3 regions of the Streptomyces sp. NBC_01260 genome follow, and region 1 is predicted to be linked to each of the others. Evidence: riboswitches for the same ligand, from Rfam matches in the RefSeq annotation. Region 1 holds a riboswitch; each other region holds the start of a gene.
What was found. Region 1 has a riboswitch for cobalamin ahead of OG322_RS30030 (cobalamin biosynthesis protein). Riboswitches for the same ligand answer to the same signal wherever they lie in the genome.
Positions count from the first base shown of each region.

Region 2: linked by a shared signal. The riboswitch ahead of OG322_RS02070 (hypothetical protein) and the one ahead of OG322_RS30030 (cobalamin biosynthesis protein) in region 1 are both predicted to bind cobalamin.
Region 3: linked by a shared signal. The riboswitch ahead of OG322_RS11010 (ribonucleoside-diphosphate reductase subunit alpha) and the one ahead of OG322_RS30030 (cobalamin biosynthesis protein) in region 1 are both predicted to bind cobalamin.

Region 1 covers NZ_CP108464.1:6,732,683-6,737,835, reverse strand. The annotation lists gene OG322_RS30045 (class II aldolase/adducin family protein) at 1-337, opposite strand, end outside; gene OG322_RS30040 (inorganic phosphate transporter) at 573-1,856, shown strand; gene OG322_RS30035 (hypothetical protein) at 2,030-2,263, shown strand; cobalamin riboswitch at 2,436-2,568, shown strand; gene OG322_RS30030 (cobalamin biosynthesis protein) at 2,713-3,726, shown strand; gene OG322_RS30025 (cobyric acid synthase) at 3,723-5,153, shown strand, end outside.
Region 2 covers NZ_CP108464.1:458,263-463,415, reverse strand. The annotation lists gene zwf (glucose-6-phosphate dehydrogenase) at 1-899, shown strand, start outside; gene OG322_RS02075 (hypothetical protein) at 975-1,130, opposite strand; gene OG322_RS02070 (hypothetical protein) at 1,199-2,611, opposite strand; cobalamin riboswitch at 2,719-2,846, opposite strand; cobalamin riboswitch at 2,950-3,019, shown strand; gene OG322_RS02065 (prenyltransferase/squalene oxidase repeat-containing protein) at 3,216-5,153, shown strand, end outside.
Region 3 covers NZ_CP108464.1:2,575,181-2,580,333, forward strand. The annotation lists gene OG322_RS10995 (DUF3311 domain-containing protein) at 166-420, shown strand; gene mctP (monocarboxylate uptake permease MctP) at 417-2,045, shown strand; gene OG322_RS11005 (GNAT family N-acetyltransferase) at 2,190-2,702, shown strand; cobalamin riboswitch at 2,768-2,891, shown strand; gene OG322_RS11010 (ribonucleoside-diphosphate reductase subunit alpha) at 3,034-5,153, shown strand, end outside.

The sequences.
Region 1 (5,153 bases):
CGTGGGTGTGCACGACGGCGGCGGCCGCCGTGTTCCGGTAGACCGCGAGATGGAGCGGAAGCTCGCTGGTCGGGGTCAGCTCGCCGAGGATCTGGTTGCCCTCCAGATCGACGCCGACCGCGTCCTCGGGGCGGAGCCGGTCGTAGGGAACACCGCTCGGGGTGACCAGGACGGTGGAGCCGACCCGCGCCGACACATTGCCCGAGGTCCCGACGACCAGGCCGTCGGCCGCCGTCCTGCGGGCGGTGGCGACGACGGCGCCCCAGGCCTCCTCGATGTCCCCTGCCTGTTCGACGCCCCCGGTCCGTTCGACCGGGCCCCGCCACTGATCGCTCATACGAAGATCCTTTCCACTGATGAGCGGTCCATGTTTCCGCTCGCTCCGGAAGATCGTCCGGGGTCGGATTCGGGGCCCACACCGCCCCGTAGCCGTCCCCGGCTGTCGGACCACGGCCAAATGGAGCGACGGCACTCCGATTGGAGTCACCACAACGCCCTGTCCAGTTCATCTTCCGTTCACCCAGGTTGCCTACGTTCCTCGTGCCACTGACGTCGAACGATTGCCTGGGTAAATGGAACACATCACGCTGCTGCTCGCGATTGTGATCGTGACAGCTCTAGTGTTCGATTTCACGAACGGTTTCCACGACACCGCCAACGCGATGGCCACGACCATCTCGACCGGCGCACTCAAACCCAAGACAGCGGTGGCGATGTCCGCCGTTCTCAACCTCGTCGGCGCGTTCCTGTCGGTGGAGGTCGCCAAGACGATCTCCGGCGGGATCATCAACGAGAACGGCCTCAGAACCGAGGTCATCTTCGCGGCGCTCGTCGGCGCCATCCTGTGGAATCTGCTGACCTGGCTGGTCGGACTCCCGTCCAGCTCCTCCCACGCCCTCTTCGGCGGTCTGATCGGCGCCGCGGTGATGTCCGCGGGCTGGTCGTCGGTCGACGGCGGCACGGTCGTCACCAAGGTGCTGCTCCCCGCGGTCGCCGCCCCGGTCGTCGCCGGTCTGGCCGCGCTGCTGGCCACCAAGCTGACGTACCGGATCGGCGGGAAGGTCCGTAACGGCGCCCAGGAGAAGGCCACCGCCAAGGGCTACCGCGCCGGGCAGATCGCCTCCGCCGGGCTGGTCTCCCTCGCGCACGGCACCAACGACGCGCAGAAGACCATGGGCATCATCACGCTGGCCCTGGTCACCGGCGGGGTGCTCTCCCCCGGTTCGAACCCGCCGGTCTGGGTCATCGTCAGCGCCGGTCTGGCCATCGCGCTCGGCACCTACCTGGGCGGCTGGCGCATCATCCGCACCATGGGCAGCGGCCTCACCGACCTCAAGCCGCCGCAGGGCTTCGCCGCCCAGACCAGTGCGGCCACGGTCATCCTGGCCTCCTCGCACCTCGGCTTCTCCCTCTCCACCACCCAGTCCTGCTCCGGCGCCGTGATGGGCGCGGGCCTCGGCCGCCGGGGCGGTGTGGTCCGCTGGTCCACCGCCACCCGGATGTTCGTCGCCTGGGGTCTGACCCTGCCGGCCGCCGGTCTGGTCGGGGCGGGGGCGGAGTTCCTCACCAAGCAGGGCACCTGGGGTGTCGTGCTCGTCGCCGTGCTGCTGGTCGCGGGCTCCGGAGCGATCTGGATCCTGTCGCGCCGCCGGCCGGTCGGCCACGGCGATGTCGCGCCCGGCGGCCAGGACGGCGCTCCCCTCGCGGGCGACGCCGAACCCGCGGGCGTCGTCACCACGGCCATCGCGGCCGTCAGCCCGCCGCCCACCGCGGCCCAGGCGCAGCAGGACCTCAAGACCACCATCCCGGCCCCCGCCGGACCCGTGGCCGACCCGGCGCGACCCGCCACGGTGTGAGAGCGTCCGGGAACCGGGGGCGGCGTCGCGGGACGGGGCACGCGGATCTCCCGCGTTGCCGTCGGTCGATATGGCTCCGCCAGACCTCCCTCCCGCGCCTTGCGGCCGCACGCACCCCGGTCCCGCTCCTTCTCCCGCCCCCCGATTCCCGGACGCTCTAAGGACACATCCCCATGAACATCGACTGGGCAGCCCTCGGCACCGTCTTCGGTGTCTCTCTCGTCGCCACCGTCGCCCTGGTGGGCCTCTTCACCCTGGGCATCGTCGGCCTCTCCAAGCAGCCGGAACCGGCCGCGCAGGGCGGGCAGGCCGGCGGGTCCCTGATGCTGGCCCGCGCGGGCGCGTACGTCTGCTTCGGGCTGTGCGCGGCGGCGGTGGCCTACGGGATCTACATGATCGTCGCCTGACGGCCTCCGGGCCCCCGCAGGCCCCTTCCCGCTCCTGCTCATCGGGCCGGACGCACCTCGGGTGCGTCCGGCCCGATGTGGGTCTCAGCACACTGCACCGTCGCAGGTCAACGGTAGGTTGACTGACGTTCGCGGAGCGTGGTGGACTGCCGGAGCCATTACGGCGACAGCAGAGGAAGCCGGTGCGAATCCGGCGCGGTCCCGCCACTGTCACCGGGGAGCAGTCCCCCACCACCGGAAGTCACGGTCCACGCCAAGCGGACTGGAAGACCGGGGGAACTGCGGATCCGGGAGCCAGGAGACTCTCGTCGCCGGTCACGTCGAACCAGGGCGCGGACCCTGAGTGAGGACATATCGCCATGCCCGGCCGCCGTGCGTCCGTATCCGTGCCGCCCCTGCCACCAACTGCCCGCACGAGGGCCCTTCGAGGCGCAACGGCCGGCTGAACCGTGCGTGCCGATCGCATTTTCGCGTACGGCGCCACGGCCGGTCTGATCGGCGATCTGCTGCTCGGTGATCCCCGCCGGGGACATCCGGTCGCCGCCTTCGGGCGGGCCGCGGCAGGCGTCGAACGCCGTCTGTGGCGCGACCACCGCGGGTGGGGCGCACTGCACACCCTGGTCTGCGCCGGAGGCGCTGCCGGGGGTGCCGCGCTGGCCGCCCGCGCGCTGCGCCGCCGTCCCGCCGCGTCCGTGGCCCTGACCGCCGCCGCCACCTGGTCCGTCGTCGGCGGTACGTCGCTGGGGCGCGAGGCCCGGTCCATCGGTGACGCCCTCGCCGCGGGGGACCTCGGCCTGGCCCGTGAGCGGCTGCCCCATCTGTGCGGCCGCGACCCGCAGTCCCTGGACGGACCGCAGATCGCCCGCGCCGTGGTGGAGTCCGTCGCCGAGAACACCTCGGACGCCGTGGTCGGCGCCCTGGTGTGGGGTGCGCTGGGCGGGGTCCCCGGACTCGTCGGCTTCCGGGCCGCCAACACCCTCGACGCCATGGTCGGCCACAAGTCGCCCCGCTACCTGCGCTACGGCTGGGCCTCGGCCCGCCTCGACGACCTCGCGGGCTGGCCGGGCGCCCGGCTGACGGCGCTGCTCGCGGTAGCAGCCGGGGGCCGGCCCCGGGGAGCGCTGCGGGCCTGGCGGGCGGATGCCGCCAAGCACCCGAGCCCCAACGCGGGCCCCGTGGAGGCCTCCTTCGCGGGCGCCCTCGGCGTACGGCTCGGCGGCACCCTCGCCTACGGCGGCCGCGTCGAGCACCGCCCCGTGCTCAACGGGGAGACGGGCCGGGCGGTGGAGACCGAGGACATCGAACGCGCCGTACGGCTGTCGCGCCGGATCGGTGCGCTGGCCCTCGGCGTGAGCGTGGCGGCCCGGCCGGTCGCCGCCGCGGCCGCACGACGGATCACCTCGACGCGCGGCGCGGGGCCGGACGCCCCGGGTGCGCGCACCTCAGGACGGAGACCGACATGAGCGGCGGACTGCTGGTCGCCGGGACCACCTCGGACGCGGGCAAGAGCGTCGTCACGGCGGGCATCTGCCGCTGGCTGGTGCGCCGGGGCGTGAAGGTGGCGCCCTTCAAGGCGCAGAACATGTCCCTGAACTCCTTCGTCACCCGCGGGGGCGCCGAGATAGGCCGGGCCCAGGCCATGCAGGCCCAGGCCGCGCGGGTGGAGCCGACCGCGCTGATGAACCCGGTGCTGCTCAAGCCCGGCAGCGACCGCTCCAGCCAGGTCGTCCTGATGGGGCGCGCGGTCGGCGAGATGAGCGCCCGCGGCTACCACGGCGGCAGACAGGAGCAGTTGCTGTCCACCGTCGTGGACTGCCTGGAGCAGCTCCGGGGCACGTATGACGCGGTGATCTGCGAGGGCGCGGGCAGTCCGGCCGAGATCAATCTGCGGCGCACGGACATCGTGAACATGGGCATCGCGCGGGCGGCCCGCTTCCCGGTGATGGTCGTCGGAGACATCGACCGCGGCGGGGTCTTCGCGTCGTTCTTCGGTACGACGGCGCTGCTCGCCGCCGAGGACCAGGCGCTGATCGCCGGCTACCTGGTCAACAAGTTCCGCGGGGACGTGTCGCTGCTCGAACCCGGCCTGGACATGCTGCGCGATCTCACCGGACGGCCGACGTACGGGGTGCTGCCGTTCGCCCACGGCCTCGGCATCGACGAGGAGGACGGGCTGCGGGTCTCGCTGCGCGGCACCGTACGGGAGTCGGTCGTCGCCCCGCCGCACGGCGAGGACGTCCTGCGCGTCGCCGTGTGCGCGGTGCCCCTGATGTCGAACTTCACCGACGTCGACGCGCTGGCCGCCGAACCGGGAGTCGTCGTGCGGTTCGTGGACCGCGCCGAGGAACTGTCCGACGCCGACCTCGTCATCGTGCCCGGCACCCGCGGCACCGTGAAGGCGCTGGCCTGGCTGCGCGAGCGCGGGCTCGCCGACGCGCTGCTGCGGCGCGCCGCCGAGGGCCGCCCGGTCCTCGGCATCTGCGGCGGCTACCAGATCCTGGGCGAACACATCGAGGACGAGGTGGAGTCGCGCGCCGGGCAGGTCGACGCGCTCGGGCTGCTGCCCGTACGCATCCGCTTCGACCGTGAGAAGACCCTCGCCCGGCCGGTCGGCGAGGCGCTCGGTGCCCCCGTCGAGGGGTACGAGATCCACCACGGCGTCGCCGAGGTGCGGGGCGGCGAGCCGTTCCTCACCGACGGGCTGGGGCAGCGCCTCGACGGCTGCCGGTCCGGCGCCGTATGGGGCACCCACTGGCACGGCTCGCTGGAGAGCGACGCGTTCCGCCGCCGCTTCCTGACCGAGATCGCGCGGGCCTCCGGCCGCCGGTTCGTGCCCGCCCCCGACACCTGCTTCGCCGAGCTGCGCGAGGAGCAGCTCGACCGCCTCGGC
Region 2 (5,153 bases), 6.3 Mb from region 1:
TGCTGCGGGTCGACCACTTCCTGGGGAAGGACGCGGTGGAGAACCTGCTCGCGTTCCGCTTCGCCAACACGATGCTCAGCGGGGTACTCCAGCGTCCGCTGATGCGCAGTGTGCAGATCACCCTGGCCGAGGACTTCGGCGTCGAGGACCGCGGCGGCTTCTACGACAGCACCGGCGCCCTGCGCGACGTCGTGCAGAACCATCTGCTGCAGATGCTGGCGTACTTCGTGATGGAGGCACCGCGCACGGGCTCCGCCCAGGACATCCTCAACGAGCGGGTACGGGCGCTGAAGGCCGTGCGCACCGTGCTCCCCGAGGACTGCGTACTCGGCCAGTACGCGGGATACCTGGACGTGCCGGGGGTGCGGCCGCAGTCGCGGACCGAGACCTATGCCGCGTTGCGGACCTGGGTCGACACGGACCGCTGGGCCGGCGTTCCGTTCACCATCCGGACGGGCAAGGCCCTTGCCAGGACGGCGACCGAGATCGTTGTCGAGTTCCACCGGCCGACCCCGCGCTACTACCACACGGCCTGCACCCAGGACGCGACTCCCGACCTGGTACGCCTGAGGATCAGCCCCCGCCCCGGCGCCTCCTTCCACCTGTTCGTCCAGCGCCCCGGCGACCCCTCCCAGGTGGAGCCGGTCACCGCGGCCGTGGACTTCACCGGCCTGAGCGGCGACAACGTGACCGCCTACGAGTACGTCCTCGCCGACGCCCTCGCCGGGGATCCCCGCCGTTTCACCCGGATGGACCTCGTCGAGGAGAGCTGGCGCATCGTCGGCGACATCCTCGACCCCGGCACGGCTCCTCTGCCGTACGAACCGGGCGGCAGCGGCCCCGAACAGGCCGAACGCCTGACGACCGATGGCCGTTGGCTGCCGCACGCCGACGCCTGACGGCCTTGCACCCGCCCGGCGCCCAGGGGCGGCGGCCGGCGGGGGCGGACACGGTGGCGCCCGCGGGCGGGTGGTTCAGCCGCGGCTGCGGCGGCGTTCGGCGGAGGACGGCGTCAGCGTGCGGAGCCGGTCACGGACGGCGCCGAGGGCATCGGCCAGCGCCTCGGTCCGGGGCTCGTCCAGTGCGTCGAACATGCCCTTCTGGACGACCGCGACATGGCCGGGGAGCACCTTCGCCAGCAGTTCGCGTCCCTCGTCGGTGAACTGCAGGTAGCTCAGGTCGCCGTCGCGCCGGAGGCTCAGGCGCCCCAGCGCAGGGCGATGGTGTCGCCCGCGTTGATCACCTTGCTCCGGCTGGCGGAGGCGAACGCGGAGCCGTCGACGCTGGCCTTCCAGGTGTTGGACCCGCTGTTGGCCTTGCCGTTGACAGTGGTGATCGTGCCGGTGCCCGACGACGGGGTCACGGCGGTCACGCAGCCGGACGGGGTGGCCGCGCCGGTGGCCGCGTCCAGGACTGTCCCGAGGGTGGTCGTGGTTCCCGTGGGTGTGAGGGCGACGGAGCAGACCTTCAGGTTCCCCGCGCCGTCGTCCACGGTCAGGGCGAGCTTCGTGGCCGTGCCCGAGGTGAGCGTTCCCTGCGCTACCCACTGTGTGGCGCCGCTGGTCGTCGGCACCGGGGGAGTGGAGGTGAAGCCGCCGCCGGCGACAGCGCGCAGGCCGTCGATCGATGCATAGGCCGCGGGGGCTGTGTCGCTGGGCAGGTACTTGAAGCCGCCGCCGGGGTTGAACTGCTGGGCGATGAGAAAGTCCACCGGCGTCTTGCCCGCGGAGGTGAGGAAGTCGCCGGTCTGCGCGTTGATGCCGCAGGCGTTGAGGCCCGAGACGGCCCAGCCGTTGGAATCGGTGTTGACGCCGAACATGGCATTGAACGCACCGCTGCCGGGCACCAGCTTGCTCTTGAGGAACGCCTTGGCCTGGGCGATGTCCGTGTCGGTGTTCGGTACCCCGGAGACGCAGAGCGCGGCCATGGCGGCCCCGGTCATGTCGATGTCGCTGGTCGCGCCGAGCTGACTCGGGTCGCCTTCCGCCTTGCTGTAGTTCCAGCCGCCGTCGTTGTGCTGGTTGGCGCGGACGCGCGTGATCAGGGAATCGCGCAGGGCCTGGGGTATGCGCTGGGCCCCTGCCTGTGTCTTGGCGCCGCCGAGGGCGAGTGCGGCGAACACGGTGCCGTTGAAGTTGGCCGAGGGTCCGAAGTAGCCCGGCTCGGATGTCTGCCAATAGCTGTAGATGTCACCGATGAGGTTGCGGGACGCGGAGACCCGGGAGGGGTCGATGCCGGCCGCGTAGGCGTTGAGAGCCGCCCGCTCGTAGTCCGTGACCACGGGTGTCGTGGAAGGCCAACTCGTTGTGGAGAGAAGGGTGCGGTACACGGATCTCGCGTTCTTCGTGGCATCGCCTCCCGGTGTGACATCGACGACAGCGGTGCCCGCGGCGGCGAGCGCGCTGAACGCCCACTCGTTCGACAGCCCGGCTCCCGCGTAGGAACCGTCGGCGGCCTGGAGGGACTTGAGGTAGGTGACGCCGTTGGTCTTCGAGGTGGCGATCTGCGCGGGCGTGGCCGTTGCCGCCGCGGGCAGCACGCTGAGGCAGAAGGCCCCGATGGAGGCGGCCGCCGTGAACGCGAGGCGGCGTGGGATCAAGTGACGGGACATGGCCTGCTCCTGGGATGAGGGGCGCGCAGACCGTACCCACGCCCCGACCGGTCGGCGGGCAGCAGCGGGCAGGGCCGCCGCCCGAACGCGTGGACCGGCTTCCTGTGGTGCATCGCCGTATGGGCATTCGGGCTCGGAACGGCCCTCAGCCGTTCCATTACCGCTGCGCGTCAGCCCCGGAGTCTCACCGGGTTCCCCCATCTGGCAGCCCAGGACGCTACCCCAGTCGGTCTGCTCCCGCCAGACACCCCGTGAAGCGCTCTTCTTCACCCGTGGCCATGTCTTGACGGGTCGTGTACATGCGTGCTGCAATCCGGCTGATACGCACTGAGTTCCAGGGGAAGCCGGTCTGATTCCGGCGCTGACCCGCAACCGTAGGCCCGGCACTGCCGGGCGAGCCGGAATGCCTGGAGCTTGATCTTCAGCGAGAAACGCCGTCGCGGACTACGGCGTGGTCGACCAGCCTGCCGCCCCACGGTACGTCGTGCGCGGTGACGGCTCCACAGCCACGTTCCTGTCCCTTCGGACACCGAACGAGGGGGCCGTGGTGAAGACCGCACAGCGAAGAGAGCGGCAGGCGGGGGCCAGAACGCTTCTGTCCTTGATGTCCGTAGCGTTCCTGTTGCTTGCCATGTCTATGACGTTTGTCGCGGTGACCCCGGCGCAGGCTGATCCCCTCGACGCCTGCACGCCTTCCAAGGGCGCGATCGTCGCTGTCGACTTCGGCCCGTTCGGGGGCGGGGTCGAGCGTGGCTGCGACGCGACACCCACCACAGGGTACGAACTCCTGCACGAGGCGGGTTTCACCACGGAGGGCACCCAGCACGACGGCCCGGCCTTCATCTGCCGTATCGGTCTCGGCTCGGGCACCCAGTACCCGACCACGGACACCGAGTCCTGCGTGCTGACCCCGCCGGCCACGGCCTACTGGTCGTACTGGCTCGCCTCGCCGGGCCAGAACAAGTGGACCTACAGCCAGTACGGGGCCATGGACCGCAAGCCCAAGGACGGCGACGTCGACGCCTGGGTGTACGGCGGCACGGACATCGGGGGCACCACCGGCAAGCCGGCCTTCACCCCCGACGAGGTACGCGCCGGAGGCGGCGGCACCGAGAGCCCCGACCCCGGCGGCACACCGACGGTCCCGGCAGGCGAGATCAACGTGCCCGCCGCAGCGGCCTGGGTCGAGGGCGCACTCACAGACGGTGAACGCGTCGTGGACGACGGCGCCGACACCGCCAACTACCTGCTGACCACCGAGGCCGCCTACGCCTTGGCCGCCGCGGACAGCGACAGCGTCACGCTCGACAAGGTCACCGCGTTTCTCGCCGCCCACACCGACGACTACGCGTATCCGGCGGGCAAGGACCAGGCTCCCGACGCGACGGCTGCCGCCCGCCTAGCCCTGCTGGCCGAGGCCACGGAGGCCGACCCGCACCACTTCGGCGGCCACGACCTGATCGCCGACCTCGTCGACAACGTCTGCGCCGCGGGCCCCGACTCGGGCAGCCCCACGCCCGGCTGCACCGCCAAGGGCGACTTCCGTAACGCCGCGTACGCCGACGGCCAGGCCCTCGCCGTACTCGCCGTGCTGCGCGCCGGCGCCGTACCCCCGGCCGCGACCGTCGAGCGGCTGACCCAACTCCAGTGCGACGACGGCGGGATCACCAGCATCCTGATCAGGCCCGGCGAAAACTGCGACGGGGACCCCGCCACGACCGGCCTCGTTGCCCTCGCCCTGCAGCAGGCGGGTGGCCGGGACACCGCGGTGGGCAACGCCCGCGTCTACCTGAAGAAGGCACAGCGCGAGGACGGTTCGTTCCCCGGCTACACCGGCGCCACGACCGGCAGCATCTACGCCACGGGCTACGCGGCGCAGGCCCTTCGCAGCCTCGATGACACCGTGCAGGCCGACGCCGCCGTCTCCTGGCTCTCCCGTCAGCAACTGGACGGTGGCGGCTTCGGGTTCGAAGAGGGGGCCACGGACGCGGCCCTCTACCCGACCGCGCCCGCGATGCTGGCCGGCGCGGGCACCGATCTCTTCCAGCTGACGACGAAGAAGACGGAGCCCACCGACCCGCCGACGACAGAGCCGCCCACCACACAGCCGCCCACGAGCGACCCGACGCTCCCGGCCGGCGAAGGCCCGGACCTGAAGAAGGGGGTCGCCTACCTCACCCGTTCGTCCAACCTCAAGCAGGGCCAGTACTACGTCTCCGGCGCCGCATCACCTCGCGCGGATTTCGGCCTCACCATCGACGGGGCGTACGCACTCGCGGCCACCGGCCTGGACAACGACAAGCTGCGCGGCATCATCGACTTCCTCGACAAGGGCGGTAAGGACGGCGACGGACGGACCCTTCAGGACTGGACCCTGACCGGGACGAAGTACGCGCTCGGCGGGTCCATCGGCAAGGCGGCACTGCTGGCCGAGGCCGTCGGGCGCGATCCGCGCTCCTTCGGCGGCCATGACCTCATCGCCGCGTTGGACAAGGCGGTGTGCACCGGGCCGAGCGCAGCTCCGGACCGCAGCTGCGCCGCC
Region 3 (5,153 bases), 4.2 Mb from region 1:
GTCTCGACCACCTCTGCTGCGCCGGGAGTCGTTCCGGCTGTCCGCTCCCGGCCGGACTACCGTTGCCGGACCGCAATGCGGACAGGGGGTGACGCTGGCCGGAACCCTCGCCTAGATTTCCTGCGCATTACGACAGGTGATCAGCGAGGGGACGGAGTCGCCGCAATGCCAGCAGACCCAGAAGGAAAGCCACCCACCGTCACACCCGTACGGGTGGTCATCGCCCTCTGCCTCATCGCGCCGTTCGTGGCGATGCTCTGGGTGAGTTCGTACGCCAAGATCGACCCGACCTTCATCGGCATCCCGTTCTTCTACTGGTACCAGATGCTCTGGGTGCTGATCTCGACCGCGCTCACGATGACCGCGTACAAGCTGTGGCAGCGTGACCAGCGCGCCCGCAAGGGGGGTGCGTCGGTATGAAGGACGGCGTGAACGGCGTCGCGCTCGGCGTCTTCATCTTCTTCTTCCTGGCCGTCACGGTCGTCGGCTTCATGGCAGCCCGGTGGCGCAAGGCCGAGAACGAGGCCAGCCTCGACGAATGGGGCCTGGGCGGACGGTCGTTCGGCACCTGGGTCACCTGGTTCCTGCTCGGCGGCGACCTCTACACCGCGTACACCTTCGTCGCCGTACCCGCGGCTGTCTACGCGGCCGGCGCGGCCGGCTTCTTCGCGGTCCCCTACACCATCCTGGTGTACCCGCTGATCTTCACCTTCCTGCCGCGTCTGTGGTCGGTGTCGCACAAGCACGGCTACGTCACCACCTCGGACTTCGTCCGCGGCCGGTTCGGCTCCAAGGGGCTCTCGCTCGCCGTCGCCGTCACCGGCATCCTCGCCACCATGCCGTACATCGCGCTCCAACTCGTCGGCATCCAGGCGGTGCTCGACGTGATGGGCGTCGGCGGCGGGGAGAACACCCACTGGTTCATCAAGGACCTGCCGCTGCTGATCGCGTTCGCGGTGCTCGCCGCGTACACGTACTCCTCGGGCCTGCGCGCGCCCGCGCTGATCGCGTTCGTCAAGGACGGGCTGATCTACCTCGTCATCGCCGTGGCGATCATCTACATCCCGATCAAGCTCGGCGGCTTCGACGACATCTTCGCCGCCGCCCAGGAGAAGTTCGCGGGCCCGCCGGGAGGCAAGCCGACCGGCGCGCTCGCACCCGGCGTGAACGGCCAGTGGGGTTACGCCACACTGGCGTTGGGCTCGGCGCTGGCGCTCTTCATGTACCCGCACTCGATCACGGCGACGCTCTCCAGCCGCAGCCGCAACGTGATCCGCCGCAACACCACGATCCTGCCGCTGTACTCGCTGATGCTGGGACTGCTCGCGCTGCTCGGCTTCATGGCGATCGCCGCCGGGGTCAAGGTGGACAACGGCCAGCTGGCGATCCCGCAGCTCTTCGAGGACATGTTCCCCGACTGGTTCGCGGGGGTGGCCTTCGCCGCCATCGGCATCGGCGCACTGGTCCCCGCGGCGATCATGTCGATCGCGGCGGCGAACCTGTTCACCCGGAACATCTACAAGGACTTCCTGAAGCCCGACGCGACCCCCGCGCAGGAGACCAGGGTCTCCAAGCTGGTGTCGCTGCTGGTGAAGGTCGGCGCGCTCGCCTTCGTCCTCACCATGGACAAGACGGTCGCGATCAACTTCCAGCTGCTCGGCGGGATCTGGATCCTCCAGACGATGCCGTCCCTGGTCGGCGGCCTGTTCACCCGGTGGTTCCACCGCTGGGCCCTCCTCGCGGGCTGGGCGGTCGGCATGGTCTACGGCACGGCCGCCGCCTACGGGGTCGCCAGCCCCACCCAGGCGCACTTCGGCGGCTCGTCCAAGGAGATCCCGGGCATCGGTGAGATCGGCTACATCGGCCTGACGGCGTTCGTGCTGAACGTCGTGGTCACCGTCGTCCTCACCTTCGTCCTGAACGCCGTGAAGGCGCCCGCCGGGGTCGACGAGACCTCTCCCGACGACTACACCGCGGACGCGGGCGACCCGGGCGTGAAGGCGGAGCTCCCGCCGGCCACGGCCGGGGCGCCGGGCGGTCACTGACCGCGGAGCACCCGCGCGGGACGTACGGGCCGTCGCATCCTCCCTCCGGAAGGCGCGGCGGCCCTTCCGCGTGCCGGACGCGGGGACCGGGCGTGCCCGGCAATTCCCGCGACCGGGCCCGCGGCGTGCGGCAGACTTCCGCGCATGGACATAACGATCAGGCCGGTCGAGCCGGCCGAGCACGCGGTCCTCGGCCAGATCACCGCCGAGGCCTATCTCGGCGACGGGCTGCTGGACTTCGGCGCCGACGATCCGTATCTGGTGCAGCTGCGGGACGTCGCCCGGCGGGCCGCCGAGGCCGAGGTGCTCGTCGCGGCGGACGCGCGGGGGCGGGTGCTGGGCGGCGTGACGTACGCCCCGCCGGGGAACCGGTGGGCGGACATCGCGGCCGCGGACGAGGCCGAGTTCCGGATGCTCGCGGTCTCCCGCGAGACCCGCGGGGCCGGGGCGGGCGAGGCGCTCGTCCGGGCCTGTATCGACCGCGCACGGGCCACCGCGGGGGTCACGGGGATCGCCCTGTCGACGCAGCCGGCCATGCACGGCGCCCATAGGATCTACGGGCGCCTCGGCTTCGTGCGGACCCCCGAAAGGGACTGGTATCCCATCGACGGGCTCTCGCTGCTGACGTACCGCCTGGACCTCCCGCCGAAGTCATGACATCCCGCCGTTAGGTGGCGCGACACAACATATGGGGGCTGCCGCATCCGACTGCCCCCACATGTATGCTCGTGCTCGCTGTCGCCGCAGGGAAATCCGGTGCGAATCCGGAACTGTCCCGCAACGGTGTGTTCGGTGCGCTTTTGTGCACCCGTGAGTCCGAGGACCTGCCGACAGCGCATCCGGCTCGACCGATCCGGATGCCCAGACGTCCGGGCCTCGTGGATGGGCCGGTGGACGCCGCACGGAGTGCTGCCCCGCCCAGGGCCCGGCTCCGCCCGGCTGCCCCCGTTCCCCCGCCGGCCCAGAGCCGAGCGAGGGAGAGCACCACGTGACCATCGCGCCAGCCGATCCGGTTTCAGCGGCCGAGTCCGAAGCAGCCGATTTCGGAACGGACCGGTCCGCAGCACCCGCGAAGGACGGACCGGGAACCGCGTTGCTGCGGACCCTCACCGACCTCACCGCGGATCTGCCCGACACCGACCCCGGACGCGTCGCCGGCGCCGCACTGCGCGGCCGCAACGCCCGGTCGGACGAGGCCGAGCTGCGCTCGCTGGCCACCGAGGCCGCCGCGGGCCTGATCTCCGAGGACCCCGCCTACTCCCGGCTCGCCGCCCGCCTCCTCACCCGCACCATCGCGGACGAGGCGGCCGGGCAGGGCGCGACGTCCTTCTCCGCGTCGGTCTCCGTCGGACACCGCGAGGGTCTGATCGCGGAGCGCACCGCCGAGTTCGTGACGCTCCACGCGGCCGCTCTCGACGCGCTGGTGGCACAGGCCCTCGCCGACGGCGCCGACGACCGCTTCGGCTACTTCGGGCTGCGCACCCTGCACAGCCGCTATCTGCTGCGCCACCCGCTCACCCGCCAGGTCGTCGAGACCCCGCAGCACTTCATGCTGCGCGTCGCCGCCGGGCTCGCCGAGGACAACTCCGAGCGCGCCCTGGACGAGGTCGCCGCGCTGTACCGGCTGATGAGCCGGCTGGACTACCTGCCCTCCTCCCCCACGCTCTTCAACTCCGGCACCCGGCACCCGCAGATGTCCTCCTGCTATCTGCTGGACTCGCCGCTGGACGAGCTGGACTCGATCTACGACCGCTACCACCAGGTGGCGCGGCTGTCCAAGCACGCGGGCGGCATCGGCCTCTCGTACTCCCGTATCCGCGCCCGCGGTTCGCTGATCCGGGGCACCAACGGGCACTCCAACGGCATCGTGCCGTTCCTGAAGACGCTGGACGCCTCCGTCGCCGCGGTGAACCAGGGCGGCCGGCGCAAGGGCGCGGCCGCGGTCTACCTGGAGACCTGGCACGCGGACATCGAGGAGTTCCTGGAGCTGCGCGACAACACCGGTGAGGACCAGCGGCGCACGCACAACCTCAACCTGGCGCACTGGATCCCGGACGAGTTCATGCGCCGGGTCGACGCGGACGGCACCTGGTCGCTGTTCTCCCCGGCCGACGTGCCCGAACTGGTCGACCTGTGGGGCGACGCGTTCGACGCCGCGTACCGGGCGGCCGAGGCCAAGGGCCTGGCCCGCAAGACGATGCCGGCCCGTGAGCTGTACGGCCGGATGATGCGGACGCTCGCGCAGACCGGCCAGGGCTGGATGACGTTCAAGGACGCCTCCAACCGGACCGCGAACCAGACCGCCGAGCCCGGTCGCGTCGTGCACTCCTCGAACCTGTGCACGGAGATCCTCGAAGTCACCGACGACGGCGAGACGGCCGTGTGCAACCTGGGTTCGGTCAACCTCGGCGCGTTCGTCGCCGACGGCACCATCGACTGGGAGCGTCTGGACGCCACCGTCCGTACCGCCGTGACCTTCCTCGACCGGGTCGTCGACATCAACTTCTACCCGACCGAGCAGGCGGGCCGCTCCAACGCCCGCTGGCGGCCGGTGGGCCTGGGCGCGATGGGCCTTCAGGACGTCTTCTTCCAGCTGCGCCTGCCGTTCGACTCAGCCGAGGCACGGGCCCTGTCGACGAAGATCTCCGAGCGGATCATGCTCGCCGCGTACGAGGCGTCCTGCGACCTCGCCGAGCGGTCGGGTCCGCTCCCCGCCTGGTCCGAGACGCGGGCCGCCCGCGGTGTGCTGCACCCGGACCACTACGACACCGAGCTGAACTGGCCGGAGCGCTGGGACGCGCTGCGCGCCCGGGTCGCGACGACGGGCATGCGCAATTCGCTGCTGCTCGCCATCGCGCCGACGGCGACGATCGCCTCGATCGCGGGCGTCTACGAGTGCATCGAGCCGCAGGTATCCAACCTCTTCAAGCGCGAGACGCTCAGCGGTGAGTTCCTCCAGGTCAACGCCTACCTCGTCGACGAGCTGAAGAAGCTCGGCGTGTGGGACGCGCGGTCCCGTGAGGCGCTGCGCGAGGCGAGCGGTTCGGTGCAGGGCTTCGCCTGGATCCCGGAGGACGTGCGGGCGCTGTACCGCACGGCGTGGGAGAT